DNA from 3 places in the Paenibacillus spongiae genome. Region 1 is predicted to be linked to each of the others. Evidence: riboswitches for the same ligand, from Rfam matches in the RefSeq annotation. Region 1 holds a riboswitch; each other region holds the start of a gene.
What was found. A riboswitch is a leader RNA that binds a small molecule or an ion and turns the genes downstream of it on or off. The one in region 1 is predicted to bind cyclic di-AMP.

Region 2: it holds a riboswitch for cyclic di-AMP, as region 1 does, so the genes downstream of both, L1F29_RS02615 (hypothetical protein) here and kdpF (K(+)-transporting ATPase subunit F) in region 1, are expected to answer to the same signal.
Region 3: it holds a riboswitch for cyclic di-AMP, as region 1 does, so the genes downstream of both, L1F29_RS17100 (C40 family peptidase) here and kdpF (K(+)-transporting ATPase subunit F) in region 1, are expected to answer to the same signal.

Annotation. Positions count from the first base shown of each region.
Region 1 covers NZ_CP091430.1:5,783,496-5,791,109, reverse strand. The annotation lists gene L1F29_RS26135 (GerAB/ArcD/ProY family transporter) at 1-630, shown strand, start outside; gene L1F29_RS26130 (efflux RND transporter periplasmic adaptor subunit) at 745-1,785, opposite strand; gene L1F29_RS26125 (MFS transporter) at 2,026-3,243, shown strand; cyclic di-AMP (ydaO/yuaA leader) riboswitch at 3,627-3,810, shown strand; gene kdpF (K(+)-transporting ATPase subunit F) at 4,152-4,229, shown strand; gene kdpA (potassium-transporting ATPase subunit KdpA) at 4,244-5,923, shown strand; gene kdpB (potassium-transporting ATPase subunit KdpB) at 5,940-7,614, shown strand, end outside.
Region 2 covers NZ_CP091430.1:586,224-593,837, reverse strand. The annotation lists gene L1F29_RS02640 (PspC domain-containing protein) at 1-55, shown strand, start outside; gene L1F29_RS02635 (PspA/IM30 family protein) at 131-841, shown strand; gene copZ (copper chaperone CopZ) at 964-1,164, opposite strand; gene L1F29_RS02625 (metal-sensitive transcriptional regulator) at 1,183-1,455, opposite strand; gene L1F29_RS02620 (hypothetical protein) at 1,853-3,241, shown strand; gene L1F29_RS02615 (hypothetical protein) at 3,308-3,709, opposite strand; cyclic di-AMP (ydaO/yuaA leader) riboswitch at 3,716-3,906, opposite strand; gene L1F29_RS02610 (hypothetical protein) at 4,286-4,855, shown strand; gene L1F29_RS02605 (helix-turn-helix domain-containing protein) at 4,950-5,837, opposite strand; partial or broken gene L1F29_RS02600 (P-loop NTPase family protein) at 6,094-6,406, opposite strand; gene thpR (RNA 2',3'-cyclic phosphodiesterase) at 7,124-7,614, shown strand, end outside.
Region 3 covers NZ_CP091430.1:3,732,810-3,740,423, forward strand. The annotation lists gene L1F29_RS17085 (glycoside hydrolase family 32 protein) at 1-875, shown strand, start outside; gene L1F29_RS17090 (zinc dependent phospholipase C family protein) at 1,042-1,695, opposite strand; gene L1F29_RS17095 (DUF3105 domain-containing protein) at 1,917-2,483, opposite strand; cyclic di-AMP (ydaO/yuaA leader) riboswitch at 2,740-2,873, shown strand; gene L1F29_RS17100 (C40 family peptidase) at 2,875-3,348, shown strand; gene L1F29_RS17105 (D-alanyl-D-alanine carboxypeptidase family protein) at 3,688-4,908, shown strand; gene L1F29_RS17110 (BlaI/MecI/CopY family transcriptional regulator) at 5,078-5,500, shown strand; gene L1F29_RS17115 (M56 family metallopeptidase) at 5,497-6,345, shown strand; gene L1F29_RS17120 (TlpA family protein disulfide reductase) at 6,438-6,968, shown strand; gene L1F29_RS17125 (prolipoprotein diacylglyceryl transferase family protein) at 6,968-7,614, shown strand, end outside.

The DNA of each region.
Region 1 (7,614 bases):
TTCGCCGCTTTGATCATCCTCATTCTGCCGGAGACGAAGCTGGATCATCTCAAACCCTATCTCGGCGAAGGAATCATTCCCACTGTGCAGGGCTCTATTTATCTGGCCGCTTACTCCTTCTCTGAACTGATCGCTCTGGCGATGGTGCTTCCGAATGTTCGTCCGGGCAAAAACTTGACCAGGGATTTTATGCTGGCTGCGTTATTCGGCGGCTGCTCAATCCTGGCTGTAATCCTCGGAACCATTCTTGTGTTAGGTCCCTATATCACGGCACATCAGAATTACCCGGCGTATGCCCTCGCGAAGAAAATAAGCATCGGTCAGTTTTTGGAACGGGTAGAGGCCATCTTTGCGATCATGTGGATTATCTCGACTTATTTCAAATGCACCATCTATTTCTATGCATTGAATGCAGGCATTACGCAGCTGTTCAAGCTTCGGGATAACCGCTCATTGACGATCCCGCTGGGGATCCTCCTGTTTGGCACCGCCTATGCCCTATCCCCGAACGCGGTTCTTTACAACGAATCGCTCAAATTGTATTGGCCATTCTGGGACTTGACGTTCAGCATGGTTTTTCCTCTGGGGCTTATTGCCGTGTATGGGATTCGAAAACTTGCAAGGGGATAGAAGGGAGGCCGAAGGATAAGAACGGGATGCGTCGGTATAATAAGCGCGATACGAGGAAGAAGCAAGCCGCATCCGCTGCAGCTTGCTTCTTCTTGTCGATTCAGTTCGTGCCGGCTATGTATTGAGAATAACCTTTTGCCCGACTTCCAGCCCTTTGATGATTTCGACCTCGCGGTTCGTCGTCAGGCCCGTCTCGACGTCGATTTCCTTCACGCGGTCATTCTCCATGACCTGAACATAATTCCGGCCCAGATAGTTGCGCAGTCCATTCCGTGGAATGACGATGACATTGTCCCGCTTCTCCATGAAGATTTTGAAATCCGCATATTCGCCAATTTTCAGCGGAATGTTGGGCAGCGACGGGATACCGATGATAAGCGATTTGGCGTTGCGCCTGTTCACGCTTTCCACATCGCTTTTCGGTGCGGTCGTAGGTGTTTGCAATACTTTGCCCGAGTATTTTGTCTTCTTGATCGTCACTTCGACACCCATGTCTACCTTCGCGCCGACCAGCGATTTGGCTTCAGTAGCTTCATAGACCAGATCAACGTCATTCGGATCCGCTATGACCGCGACCGTTCGCAGCGCTTCGACCCCTTCTCCGGTCCGCAAGCTGTCCACATGGGTAACGATACCGTCCATAGGCGCGAACAGCAGCGCCTTGTTGTACTCCTTCTCCAAAGAGTCCAGTACCATGCGCTCGCCCTTCAGGTCGAGTTCCCGGAGCCTGATGTCGTCCGTGCTCAGCTCCGATGTGGTGGCTTCGAATAATTGAATATTCCTCTTCTCCACGTTGAGCTTCTGCAGCTTGATCCGCATCGGCAAATCGCCGGTATCGAGCTCGGCGATCGGCTGGCCGGCTTTGACAAGATCGCCGACATTAACGAATAAATTTTTGAGACGTCCTCCCGTTTCCGGGAATGAGACGGAGATGTTGCGGCCGGATGTCGCCGTTGCCGTGGAGGTAATGAACCGCTCGATATTGCCGCGCTTCACCTCGACGATTTCATACTCCTTCTGAACCTTTTGCAGAACAGGGGGCTGCAGTGAATCTTCTTCTTCGGGCAGCAGCGAACAGCCAGGCAGAAGCGATAGGACGAGTGCAGCCGACGCCACGCGCTTCATTAGCTTTCGCTTGCTTATTCGTTGAATCATCGGTACAATGTTCCTCCTCCGGGGCGGCCTATATATTCTATTAATCCTGTTTTCGGCGAAAGCCGTTTCTTCTTATTCCAAGAATAAAGGGGGACAGGAGCAGTGTCAACGTTTACATTTCCAATTATAGGGGAAATCTCCTCATCAGGCCCCATAAAATTATACTTCTATGAATGATTGTCACCTATACGTATGTATGCTAATCTTGCTTGTAGATTCTACAGCGAAGGGTGTGGGGGCATGGCAGCGGGAGCTACAACAAAGGCAGCTGCGGTTCAAACGGGCACAGTGTATGCCATCTTATTCGCGATCAGCTCGGTACATATGTTGAATGACACCATGCAAGCGATTGTAACGGCGATGTTCCCGGTCGTCCGTACATCGCTTGACCTGTCTCTCGGGCAAATTGGATGGGTGGCGTTCGCCCTGAATATGACTTCATCGGTCATGCAGCCGGTAGTCGGCTTCTTATCAGACAAGCGGCCCGCTCCGTGGATGCTGCCGTTCGGAATGGCTCTAAGCCTGATCGGGGTAGCGGGGCTTGCGTATTCGCCCGGGTTCTGGGCGCTAATGCTGGCGGTTGTATTCGTTGGGCTGGGATCGGCTATCTTTCATCCGGAAGGGTCGCGGGTCGTATATTTCGCGGCGGGCGGGCGGCGCGGCTTGGCGCAATCGATCTATCAGGTGGGAGGTAATGCAGGCAGCTCATTGGCACCGCTAATGACCATCTTCATCTTCGTGCCATTGGGCCAGTCCGGTGCGATATGGGGGACGCTGCTTGCCGCGGCGGCGATCATTATTCTGATCCGCGTCGTTCCTTGGTACCGTTCTCAGCTTGTCACACACGGCAAGCCGGTGAAACGGGCGGCGAAAGCGCCGGAGAGTGGGGATGCCAAGCAGGTGCGCCAGAATGTTGGAGTTGCTCTATTCCTGCTCATCCTGCTCGTATTTGCGAGATCGTGGTATACAACCGGAATCTCGACGTATTATCAAATCTACTTGGAAGATTTCCGGGATTTCTCGCTGCGGGCGGCGCAGGTGCCGATCTTTCTCTTCATGGCAGCAGGCGTGCTCGGCACCTTCTTGGGCGGTATTCTGGCCGACCGGTTCGGCCGGAAGCGGATGATACTGATTTCCATCGGGGGAGCGGCTCCGTTCGCGTTACTACTCCCTTATTTGCCATCATTCTTGATTTATCCCGTTATATTCTTGCTGGGCGTCATCCTGCTCTCCGGATTTTCCGTAAGCGTCGTCTACGCGCAGGAGCTTCTCCCAGGCAAGGTTGGCATGGCTTCAGGGCTCATTACCGGCTTGGCCTTCGGAATGGGGGCGATCGGGGCGGTGATCATTGGAGAAGCGGGCGATATATGGGGACTTGACCGCGTTCTGACCTGGTCGAGCTTTCTGCCGCTCCTCGGACTTCTCGCCTTTGCGCTGCCGCCGGACCGGCGGGAATGAACCTTGAGGCTATGGAGGCGAGCCGCTGCATGCATGCAGGCATTCCGATGAAATGGCTGCTTTAAGCTGTCGAGATTTATCCGACAGCTTTTTTGTGCATTTTTGGATGATATCCCTTCCCGAATGTCCGCCGCTTTTTTTGAAAGGCGCAGAATGAATGCGAATGAGCGAGCAAGACGGATATTTATAGGAATGTAAGCGCTGCTTATGCGCGATAATCGAGCGGAAAAGCCGTATTATCAGCTTCAGGTTCGCTTTACAGAGATTCGAAGCAGGAGTAAGATTCAATTCATCGAATCTTCTTGTTCTTACCATTTTCGGAGGCCTCCGAGCAGGAGAACGATTTGAAACCGATAGCAGTTATGTTTCAGTCATAGCATTAACCGTCTTTATCGCTGAGTCCTTCTGATTTCGAAGAAGGAGCGGGGGAACCAACGGCCAGCAAGCAGTACGATGCGTATTGCTGAAGCCATGGGGTGAATCTTGGAATGGGAGACTGATCCAGGTAGGGCGACTCTCGCGCCCGAATCCGTCAGCTAACCTCGTAAGCGTATAGGGAGAGGCAACATTAACACGTGCAGTCGCAGCTCGGGATGAATTTGTCTAATGGAAGAAACTAACGTCGCCCCCAGGAATGGTGCGAGCCGTTTCTTCTTGTGCCCTCTAAGGGGTACGGCAGAATTCTTCCTTGCTGTGAATCGTTGAAGCCACGGGTCATGTTCCTCATGCCCGCAGGCTTCTTTTTTCATGCTCAGAATGGGTAAAAATTGAATATTAGGGATGAATAGGGAGAATTTAAGCATGAGCGATATAGGGATGCTTGTCATGCTGGCAGCGGGATTCGCGCTAGCAGCCGGTTTTGCCAACTGGTGCGGTAAAGTGATTGAAGATGCGGGAGGGAACGAAGCATGATTGTGACGCTTATCCTTACTTTGCTTGTATTCATGTATTTGGTTTATGCACTGATTCACCCGGAGAAGTTCTAGGAGGCTGTTGATCAATGGATATCTTGCAAATCGTCATCGTCATTATTGTCCTGATGCTGCTGGTAAAGCCGCTGGGCACGTATGTCTATCATGTGTTCTCGAATGAATCGAATTGGACGGACCGCATATTCGGAGGCATGGAACGGGCGATCTATAAGCTGATCGGGCTGAAGAAGCGGGAAGGCATGACGTGGAAGATTTATGCGCTTAGCATCATCGCCACCAATGTCGTGCTTGTCGCGATCGGTTATTTACTGCTGCGGGTACAGGGCGGATTATGGCTTAACCCGAGCGGTAACGGAAATATGGAATCAACGCTTGCTTTCAATACGATTATCAGCTTTGTGACCAACACGAACCTGCAGCATTACAGCGGGGAGTCTGGCGTTACCTACCTCACCCAGATGGCCGTCATCACGATGATGATGTTCACGTCGGCAGCCACGGGATTCGCCGTTGCGGTCGCTTTCGTGCGGGGGATCACGAGCAAAGGGACGACGATCGGCAACTTTTTCGAAGACTTCGTGAAAGGGATCATGCGGATCTTCCTGCCCTTCTCGTTCATCATGACGCTCGTTCTTGTGGCGCTCCAAGTCCCGCAGACGCTAAATCCGACCCTCGTCGTTACTACGCTGCAAGGTGTTACGCAGCATATTCCGCTGGGGCCTGTAGCATCGCTGGAGACGATCAAGCATATCGGTACGAACGGCGGCGGGTTCTTCGGCGTCAACTCGGCGCACCCGTTCGAGAATCCGAATGGCATTACGAATGTGCTTGAGATTCTCATGATGTGGGCGATGCCGGCATCGTTGCCCTATATGTTCGGGCGCTTCGCACGGAATACGAAGCAGGGCTGGGTTATTTTCACCGCCATGATGGCACTCTTCCTTGTCTTCCTCTCGCTCACTTACTTCTCGGAGAAGGCGGGTAGCCCTGCGATGAACGCCATGGGCTTCGATGCATCGCAAGGTAGCATGGAAGGCAAGGAGGTGCGCTTCGGCATCGCTCAATCCGCCTTGTTCACGACGGTGACGACCGCGGCCACTACCGGCAGCGTCAATAACATGCATGATACGCTCACGCCGCTTGGCGGTATAGCCCCGCTTGCCCAGATGATGTTGAACTGCGTATTCGGAGGCAAAGGCGTCGGGCTGATCAATATGCTGATGTACGCCATGCTGGGGGTATTCATCTGCGGGCTTATGGTCGGGCGGACGCCGGAATTTCTAGGCCGCAAGATTGAACCGCGCGAGATGAAGCTTCTCGCCATTGCCATCCTGGTGCATCCGTTGATCATTCTGGCTCCGACGGCGATAGCCTTCTTGACCGACCTGGGCAGCGGCTCGATAACCAATCCGGGCTTCCATGGGATTTCTCAAGTCTTGTACGAGTACACCTCTTCGGCCGCCAATAACGGGTCCGGTTTCGAAGGACTAGCGGATAACACGCCGTTCTGGAACATTACGACCGGATTGGTCATGTTCTTCGGCCGGTACATCTCCATGATGGCTATGCTAGCCGTCGCCGGATCGTTCGTCCGCAAGACGCATGTACCGGAGACGATCGGGACATTCCGTACGGATAATGCGCTATTCACGGGGATTATTATCGGGACGGTGCTGTTGATTGGCGCACTAACATTTCTTCCGGTCATTGCGCTGGGGCCGGTTGCGGAATATTTAACGCTTCGTTAAGTGAGGGGAAGAGAAGATGAAACAACAACTGCAGCAACGTAAAAAGCTGCTGACGGGCGATATCGTCAAGCAGGCTGTAATCGATAGTATCATCAAGCTGAACCCGGCGTCCATGATCCGGAATCCGGTCATGTTCATCGTTGAAATCGGAACGTTCCTCGTGCTGCTTCTAACCCTGTTTCCAAGCTGGTTCAATGCTGAGGAACGGTTCGCGTTCAATCTGACCGTGTTCCTGATTCTGCTGGTAACCGTTCTGTTTGCGAACTTTGCCGAAGCGCTCGCCGAGGGCAGGGGGAAGGCGCAGGCGGACTCGCTGAAGAAGACGAAGCGGGAAGTGGCTGCGAACAAGCTGGTCAATGGTGAGATAACGGTCATACAAGCATCGATGCTTCGCAAAGGAGACACTGTCATCGTAGAGCAGGGAGAGATGATTCCGGGCGACGGCGAAGTGATCGAAGGGCTTGCCTCGGTTGACGAATCGGCGATTACGGGTGAATCCGCACCTGTGATTAAAGAAGCGGGAGGCGATTTCAGCTCGGTCACAGGAGGTACCCGGGTCGTCAGCGACCGTATCGTCGTTCGCATTACGAGCGATCCGGGCGAGTCGTTCATCGACCGGATGATTTCGCTCGTTGAAGGGGCGAAGCGGCAGAAGACTCCGAATGAAATCGCGTTAAATACGCTTCTTATCAGCCTGACGCTCATTTTTCTGATCGTGGTGGTCACATTGGCGCCGATCGCGAAGTATGTCGGCGTGGATTTGGAAATCCCGGTGCTGATCGCGCTGCTCGTCTGCCTGATCCCCACCACAATCGGCGGTCTCCTGTCCGCAATCGGCATTGCGGGGATGGATCGCGTGACGCAGTTCAATGTACTGGCGATGTCGGGCAAAGCGGTTGAAGCTTCCGGGGATATCAACACGATGATTCTCGATAAGACTGGCACGATTACGTACGGAAACCGGATGGCGAGCGAATTCGTGCCGGTCGGCGGCGCAGCGGCTGAAGAGATTGCGGCATGGGCGGCTATCAGCTCCTTGCAGGACGAGACGCCGGAAGGGCGCTCTGTGCTTGAGCTTATGAACAAACAAGGGTTCACGTATGACGCGGCAATCGCGGAAGGAGGCCAGTTCATCGAGTTTAAAGCCGAAACGCGCATGAGCGGCGTTGACCTAACGAGCGGTCTGTCCGTTCGCAAAGGGGCGGTCGATGCCGTGAAGCAGTGGGTCGCAGTGCAAGGCGGCAAGCTTCCAAGCGACTTGGATGCGGTAACGGAACGCATTGCCTCGGCGGGAGGCACGCCTTTGGCGGTTGCGGCGGGTAACCGGATTTATGGGCTTATTTATTTGAAGGATACGGTGAAGCCAGGAATGAAGGAACGCTTCGACGAGCTCCGCAGAATGGGCATCCGTACTATCATGTGTACGGGGGATAACCCGCTAACGGCTGCGACGATTGCCCGTGAAGCGGGCGTGGACGATTTCATCGCGGAGAGCAAGCCCGAAGACAAAATCGCCGTCATACGTAGAGAACAAGCGCAAGGCAAGCTGGTCGCCATGACAGGGGACGGGACGAATGATGCTCCGGCGCTTGCGCAGGCCGATGTGGGACTTGCGATGAACAGCGGCACGGTCGCAGCCAAGGAGGCGGCGAACATGGTCGATCTCGATTCGGATCCATCCAAGATTATCG
Region 2 (7,614 bases), 2.4 Mb from region 1:
TCCGAAGGAGCCTGGAATAGAAGAGTATTACTCCGACAATCCTTATCGCTATTAACCTTCGCCATCGCTGGATGATCAACGGATTGATATGCACAACGAACAAAAATAACCTATCGAGGAGATGTCCAATATGAGTATTTTAAACAGAATGATGAACATTACGAAAGCTGCCGCGCATGAGCTGCTGGAGAAGCTGGAAGATCCGGTTATGATGATGAATCAATACGTTCGCAACATGCAGGAAGAGATTGAAGGATTGCAGCAGGAAATCGTCAAGCAGGATGCGGCGGTAAGAGGATTGAAGCTGCAGTCCGAGGAAAGCGCAAGAATGGCCGCGCTATACGAAACGAAGGCGTTCGAGGCGTTGAATGCCGGCCGTGAAGCCGAAGCCCGCGAAGCCTTGGCGGTCAAGCTGCATCACGCAGAGAAAGCCGCCGCTCACCAGGAATGGTACAACAGCGCCGTTATCCGCTCCGCCGAGCTGGCAAGCAAGCTCGAGGCAGCTAAGGCCGAGTTCGAGATCATGCAGAAGAAACGCAACGATCTGGTTAATCGCGCACAGCAAGCCCAAGCGAAATTGAGAAACGCCATGCCAAGCTTCTCGAGCGATCATACGCTCGACGGCGGATTGGCTGCACGCGGATTTCAGCGGATGGAAGAGAAAATCATGCAGTGGGAAGCCCGCCTCGATCTTGCGGGACAAGGCCAGCCTTACGCTTCTTCGTCGGCATACCCTTCCTACGGGACGACGTCTCCGGCTGCCGCACCTGTCGATCCGGCGAAGGAAAAGCTGATTGCCGAGCAGATGGAAGAGCTGCGCAAACGGATGCCATCGGAATAATCAGAAGTACAGCCTCACTGCAGCCTATGAGCTGCAGTGAGGCTTTTTGTTTACGCAATAACGTACAAAAATGGAGCCGCCTTATTTAAGGCCGGCTCCATTCTTGGCTCGCGTTCAAACCGTTACTTTACGCTGTATCCTTGATCCTCGATCGCTTCTTTAATGGCATCAAGAGATACTTTGGAAGAATCATAATCAACGGCTACCTGCTTGCCGGCCAGGTCGACCTTGGCGGAAGCGCCAAGCTTCTTGACCGCTCCTTCAACCGATGCTACGCAATGCCCGCAGGACATGCCTTCTACCTTCAATGTTTGCTTCTCCATTGTTCATCATCCTCCTGATCATTTCATTAATTTCTTGACTGTTATGAGCAGTTCGTCGATGACTTCTTGATCGCCCGATTGAATGCGCTCTATGACACAGCTCTTCATGTGGCCTTCCAACAGCAGCTTGCCTACGCCGTTAAGAGCGGATTGAATCGCGGAAATTTGGTTGAGCACGTCATCGCAGTAGGTATCCTTCTCGATAAGCCCCTTTACCCCTCTGATCTGCCCTTCAATCCGATTCAACCGCGAAACGAGATTGCTCTTCATCTTATCGGTATGATGGCTCATTCTAACACCGGCACCGGCATCAGAGCTGTCGCAGCAAGCGGGTTCGGTTCGTTCGCTGACGTGATCTGTTACCATAAGTTGCTCACCTCATGCATTAAATATACAATACCCCCGGTGGGTATGTCAACTAGGTATTCATCTTATTATTTCCGTCCTCCGCTTGATGTTGAAAGCCTCGCAATTCTGATACAGTATATCCCTCGCCATAGTCGGTCATGCAGATTTCCCCGTTTGCCGGGAGAACGCTGCCGCTTGTGCGGCGGTATTGCATCCATTCAACCATTCAACCATTCAATTGATATATTGACAGCATAATTTGATGGATGGTAGAATTCACTAATCATTTCATACATATTCACTTGGAATTAGAACATTTTCATTTATGGAGGGACTGCTTATGTTTAAAATGATTTCCGCGCCAAAAGGACTGCTCGCAGCCGCTTTATCCGTTTCCCTGCTGCTCGCAGCGCCGGCTCCGGCCGTATTGGGCGCTGCCGGACAACCATCCGTCTCTTCCGCTGTGCTTGATCAGACGACGAATGAATATGCGCTGTTTCTTCAGGAGAAGTTCGGCGTTCAATTGAAGGATTCGCCAACGCGTGGGGACTTCATCCAAGCGGTTGCGCGCATGCTGGTCTTTCCGCCGGATGGCGGGAAAGCGGAGGTTGCCTTCAGCGACCTGAAGCCTTCCAGCCCGTCCTATACGGCGGCTGCCACGCTGTTCCAGCAAGGCATTCTTACCTCTTCAAGCGTTGCTGCGGACCAGCCGCTCACCTCTCTGCAGGCTGTCTTTATTGCCGTTAAAGCGGCGGATCTGAAGGAGCTGGCCTACTCCTATCCGAAGGAGAAGGTCGCACAATCCCTGTCCGCGATTGCCCTGCGCATCGAGGATTTCACATCGCTTACGGCCGCTCAGGAAATCGCCGCCGCCAAAGACGCGGGACTTATCGACCCGGCGTTCTATGCGGAGCTGAAGCCGAACAAGCCCGCCTCGAAGGCATTTGCCGAGCAGCTGCTCGGCCGTGTGCTGGAAGCCAAGGGGCAATACAAACATTTTATCGCAGCGACCTCGGATCCCGCGATTTATGCCAAGCTAACCGATGCGTACCGGACCTCCGACATCATCGCGGCGCCTGAGCTGGAAGCGGTCGTGAACGGCGCATTGGAGCAAGGGCTTGTCACCGGCTACAACTTGAAGGACAGCCGTTACGACCCCAATTTCGTGGACTCGCTGACGATCACCTACGGCCATTCCGATCTGAAGCATGCCATTCAATTGATCGGGCTGCTCCGCAGCGAAGGCATCGAAGCTAACGTACAGTTCGAGCCCAAGACGTCAGCCTTCGTTCATCTTCGCGAATGGGGCGAGCCGACGCCGTCCAGCGACTACCAATACAAGAAGCTGGCGAACGGCAATTATATCGCTTCTGCGAGAGAGTATGACATCGCCTTCGAATTCAAGAGCGCGGCCGATAAAGAGCGGTTCCAGCCAATTGTTCTGAAATATGCGAAGAAGAACAGCGACGACGTATCCGGACTCATCGCCGGCTCCTGGTGGCAGCCGCTGTACTACTCGCTTACCGAGCTGAAGGAATACGACGTCATTACCAACAACAAGATTACCGGCAGCGGATCGTATTACGCGCAGTCGTTCTCGCTGAATAAGGATTCGGAGGCGATCGTCGCCGGCTTCAAGAAACTGGATCCGGAGGTCAAAATCAGTACGTACACATTCTGGGTCGACCGTCCTTTCCACAATTACTTGGCGGGCGACGACTTCAAATAATAGTTGAGTATACTAGAAAACCCGGCCATCGCTTGGCCGGGTTATTTCATTGAGCGTCTGGATGATCTAACTCTTCGATAATAGCAGAGATAAATCTCGGCCATGCGAGTGGATGATGTAATTCGCGCCGAGCCCTTTGTAGACGAGCCGCGGCTGCATGCTGTGCGTAACGACGTAGACCGGATCCGATGTCCAGCTCCGGCAAATTTGAAGGTAGCGGCAGCATAAATTCAGGCTTTTCTCGAATAGGTAGATGCTCCCGATCGCTATTTCCGGTACGATCCACGTTTTCTCCTCGTTCGTGTTTACCGTTACGATCTGCGACACCCCAAGCTCCAGCATGCGATCATATTCATTGCGATTATTGACGATCGCCACAAACGGAATTCCCCTGCATTGCAGCAGCTTAATAAACGCTTCACCGGCCGCATTAGGCGCCGATACAAGTATCGCTTCACGACTATTCATATTCTGTCCGCCTCTCTTCATACGCTTACGAGGTTAGCTGACGGATTCGGGCGCGAGAGTCGCCCTATCCGAAGACGCACGCTGCATATGCGCATCTTCGGAATTCACCCCTCATGAGAATCGGCCGTGCCGCCACGGCCATTCCCACTGTATCGGTTCCCCCGTTTCCCTGTACGGAAACTCAGCGATTTGAAACTTATCATTTATTGATGGATACTCAATACTCGTATCGTACGCCCGGCGAATATCGTTGTAAAGATGCGGTTAAATGATTCTTATTGGAATTTTCCATCTCTACGATTGCTTTCTTTCGATTTCTCTCAATATCTCGGTCATTCTCTTATTTTCTTATTATGTCAACTTATTGAATTAAGCTGCGCCTGAGGGAGAACGGTCCCGCTGCGGTCGAGATAAACCTTCTTTTTCCCCCTTCCATCCGCATTAATCGCCTTTAATTGGCTTAAATCAACGGCAAAGTTATTTTACAAACCTTGCACGGTAGCGTATCATTCGGAATATGCTACCACCCGGACTGGCATTGACCCGGGTATACAAGAATGAGGAGAGAATGACCTGATGGACGATCGATTGTATGGGATTGAGCTGTTTCAATTCGATATTCAGCGCTGCTATCATCAAGAGAGAGGCGAGCTCGAGAACTGCCGCTACGGCCTGCTAAAGATCACTTGCGGCGGTCAAAGCGGCTGGGGCGAGGGCATCATGTCGGTCGGCAGCCCCCGATTCGATTTCATGCATTGGGCTTCTTTTCTGTTTACGCTAAGAAGGATGCCGATTCAAGATGCGCTGGCGATGCTCAGCTCCCCTCACTTGTCATGGGAAGCGTCTCAACTCGAGCTGGCGGCGCGGACGCTATCGGAATTGGGCGCCCGGCTGCAGATGCGGCAGCTGGCGGGGATGGCTCAAGACAAGGTCTCCTACCCCATTGCCATCGGCTCAGGCATTCTCCCTGACGCCGGCTTACAGGAATTTTATCGCGACAATTATCCGCCGGGCGGATACGAATCGGACATTCAGACGCGGCCGACGATACTCAGCAAGCACTTGGGCTGCAAATACGGCACTGGCTCTCAGGAGGATGTGGACCGTCTGTTTCATGTCTCGCGTGCTTATCTAGCCGTGCTGTAACGGTCAGCTGTGTCTATACATAGACGTTAGCGGCAAAGAAGAAGAGGAATCCGGGCGATCGGATTCCTCTTCTTCTTCCTTGCCGCATCTCACCTTAGGCTTCTTCAAAATCCAAATTCACCGGATGCAGCGGGAGGGACTCTTCAGCCTCGCTGTCCGTGGTCGGCACCCGTTCATCTACGATGTCGAACCGGAAGCCGTCCACCCATACGCTTCCGCCTCCATGGAGCAGAACGCCGAATGCTATCGCGCCGCTCTCAGCGGGAACATCCAGGATCACTTCATACTGATTCCAATCCAGCGTTCCTTTGATCGGACGGTTCCCCATATTATCGAAGCGCAGCATGTCTCCGTTCTCATGATCGATACGCATCCACAAGCCCGCCCACCCGCTCACTTGATCCGATTTGACGAATGCCGTGCATTTGAGCCGCTTGCTTCTATATTCCTGGGCCTTGAACATCTGCATTAAAGTAACGAAACCTAGGCTGCTGCCCGTCTTCGAACGCAAGCGTCCGGCAGCGCGGCCTTGATGCACGACCCCACGATCGGCAGTCACCTCGTATTCTTCGATATTCTGTCCGGTTACGGTCCAGCCTTGGGGTACTGATTTCATGAACATGCGGGTTCCTCCTTCGCGAATTAAGGTTGCCGAATACTTCCGGTATTCACCGGGCGCCATGGCAAACATTTTTTTGAACGCCCGGGTGAATGCTTCTTGAGACTGAAAGCGGTACTGAAGCGCGATATCGAGTATCCGCTTGTCCGTATAAATAAGATCCAGCGCGGCACGCGTCAATCTTCTCCGGCGCGTATAGTCCGCGACCGTAAATCCCACCATGGTGTTGAAGATGCGGTAAAAATGGGCGCTGGAAAATACGGCCTGCTTCGATAGCTCCTTCACTGTGATCCGCTCGGTCATGTGCCGCTCGATATAATCGAGGGACTTGCGGACCATGCTGACGTATTGGCTGTAGCTCACTTCCGCTCTCCCCTCCGCTTGTTTCGGCTTGTTATAAGCATAACAGGCCTGTTTTCGTCTGTTTTGATCTTTTTTATCGTCTTATCCATACCCATCCGATCGTCGGCTCACTGTATGTTCTACGTTCCGGCTTCATTATGGACGCATTTAATACGGTCGGTATGCTTAAGAAGCAACCATGGCGAAGAGGCCGCCCGAATGATCGGCGCGGCCTTCTTGGTCATTTTTATCGAAGATGGAGTCCCTTGAAAACGGCTTAGATGGTATAGCTGGCGTACGGACTCTCTGCATCTGCCCGCGTCGTCAGGACGCGGTCGAGAATAAGCTTCTTGTAGCGGGCAAAGCCGCTGTCATGCTCTCGCGGGCGTGCCAGCGCGATGCCGGTATCCAGCGTAATCCCGCCTTGCTCCACGAGAAATAACCCAGTCAGCCAACGTTACGGCTTCGCTGACGTCGTGCGTGACCAGCACTGCGGTAATCCCTCGCTCCCGCCACAGCCGTTCGATGAGCTGCTGCATCTCGATCCTGGTCAGCGCATCCAGCGCGCCAAGCGGCTCATCCAGCAGCAGCTTCGGGCTTTAGTGCGAGCTAGGCTGGGAAGCTTCTAGACCGATAAGGCGAAGTGAGGTGCGCCATCTGCTTCACCCTTGTCTATCACGAGCTAATGGGCCTTCGGGCTTCCTGAGATAATCACTGCTCTCGGCATACTTATCACCTTCCATGAATCGGATCTATAAATAAAAAGAGACCTCCCGCCGCTCCGTGTTAAGGAATGGGGGAATATCTCCGGTTATCCAGTCGTCCATCCTGCCTATTGTGTCGCTGTGTATGAGAAGATCGCGCTTAAACGCGTGTCTCTTGAGGTTGTTGGGGGTTATGCTTCATAGATGCGGAATGCGGAGGAAGCCGCCATGTACAATCTTCCTTGCGGAAGTATCGGTATAACGGCCTCCTTCTCATCGGTCAAGACCGTGGTCCGCATGCCGGACTGTTGATGAACTGAGTATATAATAAGTATTCATATCTGTCAACTATGAATTGATGTGGAGCTGCATCCAGCTGCCGCATGCCGCGTGCCGAATTCCAGGGCGCTCGCTTCTTTTTCCATGCCGCAAGCGTTTCAGGCTCTAGTCTCTAATTAAATCGGTTAGGGCGGAGCGTAATGCAGCCGTTCATTGTCACAGTTGCACAGGCAGCACTGTCCCATGATATGACAAACAGGAATGGGGTAAAATAGAGTTAATTGATTCCGTTCGCCAGCACTGCACGATGCGAGAAGAAGGAGCGTGTCTATTCTGTCTATAACGTCCGATGCAACCCAACGTCTGTTTGTCGCCGTTCCATTGTCAGCCGAATTCAAAGCCGCCGTGTCTGTATGGTGCGACACTAAAGTACGGGAGCTGCCGTTCAAGAAATGGGCTCATCCCGACGATCTTCATATTACGCTGCATTTTCTGGGCGACACCCCAGGCGAGCGTATCGCGGCAATCGAGCAGGCGGTTCGACATGCTGCATGCTCAACGGAGCCTTTTTCGCTTGCCATAGAATCACCCGGCACTTTCGGACGCCCTGACAAGCCCTCCGTCCTATGGGCCGGAATCGGCGGCGAGCTTGATGCGCTGCATCAACTGAACAAGCGGATCTTAAGCAGACTTGCTCCACTCGGATACGAGCCAGAGAACCGCCCCTACCATCCCCATCTGACGCTGGCCCGCGATTACAGGAGTCCTGTTCCTTTCGAGCCATCCATGCTGGAAAGCTGCAGAATACCCCTTAC
Region 3 (7,614 bases), 2.1 Mb from region 1:
TTCGCGAACCATTCTGGGCTCCTCATTTATATTTCACTCATGAGTGCCCGGATCTGTTCCGCATAGGGGACTGGTGGTACCTCGTATTTTCAACTTTCAGCGATAAATGGGTTACCCACTACAGGATGAGTAAATCGCTTAATGGACCGTGGATAGCGCCTGCCGATGATGCTTTTGACGGAAGAGCGTACTACGCGGCCAAGACGTTCAGCGATGGCAGCAGGCGTTATGTTTTCGGATGGAATCCAACGAAGACGGAAGAGAAAGATGAAGGTCAATGGCAATGGGGAGGAAATTTGGTCGTTCATGAATTAATTCAGCATATAGACGGTACGCTGCAGGTGAAAATACCTGAACAACTCGATAAAGTCTTTAAACAGGAATTGCCTGTCCAACTTGCGCCGGGAATTGGCAAATGGGATATTGCTGGGAATACATTAAAGAGTGCTGCATTGGATTCTTTCTCATGTGCAATGACGGATGAACTTCCATCCTGCTGTAAACTTACTGCCACCGTTACCTTCGCGGAAAACACACGGAGCTGTGGGATGATGCTAAGGTTCAGTGAGGACTTGGAGAACGGTTACTATATTCGACTGGAACCGGATCGCAATCGAATCGTCTTCGATTGTTGGCCGAGAAGAGGGGACATGCCTCATATTGTTGAACTTGAGCGCCCCATCACGCTCATCCCGGATACACCTTATGAACTAAAAGTCATTATTGAAGATTCGATTTGCGAAATATACCTGGATGATCAAGTTGCATTGAGTACTAGGATGTATAATCATCAGCGTGGAAAATGGGGCGTTTTTGTTACGGATGGAGAAGCTCAATTTAGTCATGTAAAGTTATTGAGCGCACAAAGCGACTGACTCCATAAATATCAGCCAAGTTGTTTACGTTAATGGTTCAGACGGACCCAAGGCTGCCGATCCATGTCGGCAGCCTAATCTTCGTTGAATAATGAACTATCTTTCTTCGATCGTGAAGATTTTACTTCTCTATATCCCTTCGTAACTTGTCACGGCACTCTCCAACCTAAGGATGGGCGACTGACCATTCACGAGCAGAAGGCATCCGGTACAGGATGGCCGCCTGTTTCATATTCAGTAACCCCATGTCAACTGATGTCTCTATATAACCAACAATCTGATCAAACGTAAAAACATTAAGCTTTTCATTAATAACTTCCTTATCGTAATTCATATCGCCTAATACATATGGGATGAAGTTTTCAACATCTTCGGACGTAACTTCTTGCAAATTAAAGAATGTAGGTAGATAACTGAGCGTTTTTCTCAATTCATCTGTCATACAATAGTATTCTAATAATTTTCCATTCAGTAATCGGAAATCATTATGGTATAAATGATATAATTCATGATTAGCTTCCATTCTGTTTTTCAACCAAGAAAGATTAAAACCTTTCAGCCAGATATCATCAGCGATCAAATGTGTAAAGTATCCTAGTATATATTGACTTTCTACTTGCGAACGATATTTATGTAAAAATCCTTTATAATCAATGCTTCTTGAATAATCTTGTAATGCACCTTTAAAGAAATGCGATGAGTCTTTAGTCGATACGGCATCTGGAGCAATGCTTCCAAGTAAAAATAGTGTTCTATCTTCTATCGACAGACACTCTGCAATTCGATTGGCTATAATCAAGTGCATGATTCTTGAACCCATAATTCCCCTCACCCTTCAATAATTTCCTTAAAGTATCCTGACCGTTAGGTTAATCCGTTCCTTGTGTTATTCGAGATTAAGCAGATAATCCCTCCATAGATCATGGATCTAATAGTAACGATAGCACTAATACAGCAGAAGGATCCGACGCGGCGGATCCTTCTCACGTCACACTCATCGATTGAGCAAATGGGCAGCATTCCTGAGAAATACGAGTGCTTTCAATGATGATTTTTTCCTCTATATGCTTGAATAAACTTGGTTATGGAGTCTTTTTCGACAGTTTCAAGCCGGTCAATGCGTCCCCATCCTGTTAATGTGATCTTATTTTTCATTTCCGGATATGGATTTACAATCACGCCTTCCTTATAATGCTCTGCAATCGATTCCAATTCGGCAATAGAGGAGGAGTCCAATTGGTTATTGTAATAGATGACAATATCGCCATCTTCAAGGTTATGCACGAGCAGCTCCTTGGGTAACGGATCTTTATGGACTCCCCAAGGTGCAGTGGAAGCAACATGCTGGCCACTGGTAGGCGGATCGGAATTGTACGGTTTATGCGGTGAAGTCACATCGGGAATATGAGATTGATCGGACATAATGGTTACTTTCTCTCCTGGTGACGGTGGACGGAATGCAAAGGCGATAATGATAAGGGTTAAGAGCACGAATAGGCCTCCAAACAAGCCTACCCTTTTTATCATTTTTTTACGTTTCGCCTGTTCCCGGCGCATTTCAGCTCGGGCTTGTTTGGATTGCTGTTTGTTAGATTTGGTTTGGTTCAATAGCTTCGCATGCTCCTTTCCATTAAAATTACGATACGTAGTTCTTTTTATGAAATCGTATCATCTACGGATATAACAGCACAAGAGATTTTTCGGTTTGCTGTTCAGAACTAGCAATAAGATGAACGATATATAACCAAAGAGGGGCGGATATATGCTGTCCTTCTGGTATCCTTAATAAAATGAAAGGATTCTAATTTTTGCAAGGGAGGAGATCGACGAGAAAGAAAGAATTATACTACCTTGTGTAGTTTAAAAACAAACTTTGCCGAATTTTCTGTGAGAAAAACGGGGGAACCACGTTGGGTGAATTAATTCCAATGGTAAGGAATTATAGGGAACCTTCTACCGAACCTTCAGCTAACCTCGTAGGCACCGAAGGGAGAACATTTTGAAGAAAACAGTTATATCAATAGTAGGGGCGCTAGCCGTATTCACATCGGGCGCCGGAAGTGTATTTGCAGATCAGCCGCAGCTGACCGCATCCGTCAATGAGGTCGTGGGTACACCATACAAATGGGGCGGTACGACTACAGATGGATTCGATTGTTCGGGTTTTATCCTGCATATATTCAAAACATTCGACGTTAAGCTTCCGAGAACGTCTAAGACACAAGCGAATGCCGGAGAATATGTGGACAAGGATAAGCTCCGTCCCGGCGATCTTGTTTTCTTTAATACGGATGGGAAAGGAATCTCGCATGCCGGTATATACGTCGGAAACGGGAAGTTCGCACATTCTTCCAGTAGTAAAGGGGTCCGAATAAGCGCCTTATCGGAATCCTATTACGAGAAAAGATATGTTACTGCCCGTCGTGTTGTGTCCGAAGAGGTCTATGATAGTATGACGACTGAAAAGCACTAGACGGTTCGTATTGTTAAAGGATAAGCCCGCGAATATCGCGGGCTTATCCTTTCAACCGGCTGCGCACTAATTATTCCTTCTCATTATTATTCATATCCATTTGTTCATGGTTCATGTTATTCATCTTATTCGAATTGTTATTCTTGTCATCGGATTCTGTGTTGCATCCGCTTGTCAGTAAAACAATGAGTAATAGTGTGCCACAAATAGCAAAGCGTTGAAAGATTTTCATATTTTGCTCACCTCCTATAATGGTGATTCAAAAAAATACTACGACAAGTAGTTGGATAAAGCAAGACAAATAAGTCTTCCTATTCAATCGATTGGAGGTCTATTACGATGCTCGGATCTAATAAAAAGCTGTCTTTCATTCCATACATGGTTTTGTTGTCTTTCTTTGCCGTGCATCCCATCTCAACAAAAGCCGAAGAAGGAATCTTGCAGCCCGATATTCATGCACAAGCCGCTGTATTGATCGATGCAAAGACGGGGAGTGTTTTGTTGAAAAAAAATGAAACCGATGTTTTGTATCCAGCAAGTATTACCAAGATTGTAACCGGTATTATCGCGTTAGAAACAGCAAAGCCATATGATCGGGTTACGGTTTCGAAGGAAGCCAGATATGAAGACGGAACAAGAGTTTATTTAAGTGAAGGGGAGCAGCAGAGCATGATTAATTTGATCTACGCTCTAATGATGAATTCAGGTAATGATGCTGCCACAGCTATAGCCGAGCATATAGATGGATCAAAAAAAGCCTTTGCTGAGCGAATGAATGCGTTTGTAAAAGAGAAAGCAGGCGCAACAAATACACAATTTCAAAATCCTCACGGCTTACATGATAAAGCGCATTATACAACTGCTCTGGATATGGCGAAAATCGCACAGTATGCCATGCAAAACGAAACATTCCGGAAAATCGTTGGGACAAAAACAAAGCCATGGGACGGAAACGAATGGGACTCCGATTTAGTCAATCATAATAAATTATTGTGGACTTATGAAGGCGCAACAGGAATCAAAAACGGATTTACGGATCAGTCACGCTTTACGCTTGTCGCATCTGCAAGAAGGGAGGATACGGAACTAATTGGCGTTTTATTGAAATCGGATTCGAAGGAGGCAACATTCTCGGATATGACTCATCTGTTCGATTATGGGTTTGAGAAATTTGAAACAAAACAAATCATCGATGCAAATCAAACCATGGTTTCTGAAGGTAAAGAGAATCCGCTCACATTTATTGCTAAGGAAGCGGCTTGGATTACCGTCAAAAAAACCGAACAACCAGAATTAAAAGTTGATTCAGATGGTAATCTGTGGGTGAGTAACGCAGCAGGGGGCCCTGAAAGAGCTGCTCGTTTAGTACCAGTCAAATTACCGCAAGTTGTAAACGATATCAGCGCTCCCCCTGTTAAACGACTTTTTGTCTGGCATTATTTGATTACATTCTTTTGGGCAGCCATGATCGGATTTTTAATCGTGATTGCCGCGGCTATCCGAAGAAAGAACAAGAGTGTGCAGACCCGAAACCAAGTAGATCTATTTCATGCACCTTGAAGATACCGGAGTAAACCATTACATCATTGATCCATTGGGTTATTGTCAATGAAATTTCATATAATTCATGTTGACGTGAGATATATTTAACAACTACAATCTGTAGTATAAATAAAGGGCATTAGCGGAAAATATAACGTGGTATGAGAGTTGGAAGGGATGGCTGGAAGTGAATGTACAGCGAATGAAACTAAGTGAAGAGGGTTTGAGAAGGTTTTTCGGTCCCCTTGAAGCCCAAATCATGGAGATCGTTTGGAGCCGCGGAGAGGTCATGATTAAGGAAGTTCAATCTTTACTCGGTGAAGAGCTATCATTTAACACCGTAATGACGGTATTAAATCGCCTTTCTGAGAAAGGACATCTGAAAAAAAACACAATTGGAAAAGGAAGAAACAGAATCAGTACCTTCCATCCGGTACAAAGCAAAGAAGAGTTTATCCAAGAGCAAACACGAATCGTAACGACGGAGCTTGTGCATGAGTATGGTGAAATCGTGTTAAATCATTTATTTGACGCCGTTCAACAGGCTGACCCTTCATTGAGGGAGTTGTTAGAGGCCCGAATAGATGAGTGGAAGCGAGACAAGCCATGAAACCTAGAAATTATCATATCGTGTTGTCGAGCATGATATTAATTAGTCTTTTTGTTTGGGGTCAAATGGCAATTTATTTACTTCATGAGCTATTTGGATTTGATCCTAAATGGGCCATATTGCAGTATTGTGTTGCAGCATTACAAGAACAATCCGTGTTACATCAGATAGTGCTTGTCCTTCTAAATGTAATGATAGCATACAGCTTCGGAATGATCTTGTGGCTGATTGGCAAACAGGCCATCCATGAGAGAAGATGGAACGTCAGATTACAGATGATTCGCCATAACCGATTGTCCAAACAATTCAATCATAAGTTTAAAAAGTGGGGGCATGAAATTATTGTAATCCGCCACGATTCAATAATTGCCTTGGCATTTGGTTCCCTTCGGCCGAGAATCGTGATTTCGACTGCTCTTCTCAACGAATTTACGGAACGGGAAATTGATGCTATACTGCTGCACGAGAGCGGTCATTGTCAAAATTACGATCCTCTTCGAATGCTAATGGTTAGGATCATGAAAGATAGCTTGCCCTTCATTCCCATCCTAAAACGATTGTCTCATTATATTGATGTTTGGGTTGAGCTGGAAGCTGACCATTATGCGGTTATGCATATGAAATCTCCGATTGATCTTGCAAGCGTACTATTAAAGTGCTCCCGATTAAGCCAGAGAACCGCGATCGGTATCGGATTCGCCGATAAGGCGATCAACTATCGCTTGCAGAGGCTAATTGAACCAAAGAAGAAAATCCGTGTACCCTTGCTCGATTTTATTCCGGTAACGATATCTTCGTTTATGATAGTAATTCTTAGCAGTATTGTAATTAGCGGCTGCACGTAAGCCGCTATCTTCTTGGATATTAGTACTACATGGTGTAGTGTTAATATTGCAACGATAATTGTGGGTTGGATGAACAGAGAGGGGGATTTCGCTTGCGAAAACAACTGCTGTTATTGATTGTTGTTACGGTATTAGTTATTTTAGCTATATTTCAACCGGAAGGAGGCAACAAAGAACAGACAGCAAGAATTGGCTATCAAGCACCGGGGTTCGAGCTGAAAGGACTTGATGGTTCGTTATATTCGCTTTCATCCCTCGGGGGCAAGCCCGTTCTCATCAACTTCTGGGCGTCCTGGTGCGGTCCATGTCGGGTTGAGGCGCCGGACTTAGTCCGTTTTTATAAGAAGTACAAAGATGAATTCGAAATCTACGCGGTTAATTTAACAGCTGATGATAGCCTTGAAGGAGCTATTTCATTTGCGGAAGAGTTTCAATTTAATTTTCCTGTGTTGTTGGACGAGAATGGGGCGGTTTCGAAGCTCTACAAGATCAAGTCTATTCCAACGTCTTATTTCGTTGATAGCAAAGGTGAAATTATTCATGTGACTACCGGTGTCGTGTCTCCAAAGACGCTAGAAAATTTGATTCAGCGCATGATAGAAGCTTCGAAGGGAGAGGCCTGATGGTAGATGTTTTGGAGTTAGGGCCGCTGATGATCCGTTGGACTTGGCTATACCTTATCACATCTGCTGTGATTGGCTTTTGGGTTATGAAGGTCGTACTTAAGCGCAAATCACCTGACAATTTGCCGATCATCGATGCTTTGTCATCAGGATTGATATTGGCTATCATTATTTGGAAAATTAGCCCTGCTTTTACGGAGCTGTCTTTACTAAATCAGCCTCTTTCTTTGATCATGTATCCAGGGACTCCTCTAGGCATCCAAATAGCGATCGCTGCGTTACTGTTGTACACGGCATATGCAATTTGGAGAAGTAAATTGGACTGGCAGGTAGCTATGGATACGTTGGCTGTAGGATGGTTAGCGGCTTCATTTGTATACCTGCTCTCGCATTGGCAATATGGCTCGCTGACAACCGTACCTTGGGGTATTACCCTTCCGGATCCTTCGCTGCGTTATCATCCGATCAATGTTTACATTCTTTTGTTGATGATTCCTCTTGTCTGGGTATTGCGCAGACTGGTTTTCGGGCAGGGGAGGGTGGCCTATTACGGCTTCATTGGATATGGGGTCATCGTTCTTCTGATATCATGGTTTGAATCAAAAATGATCGTTTCGATGGGATTATCGAAAGAGCAGATCATTGC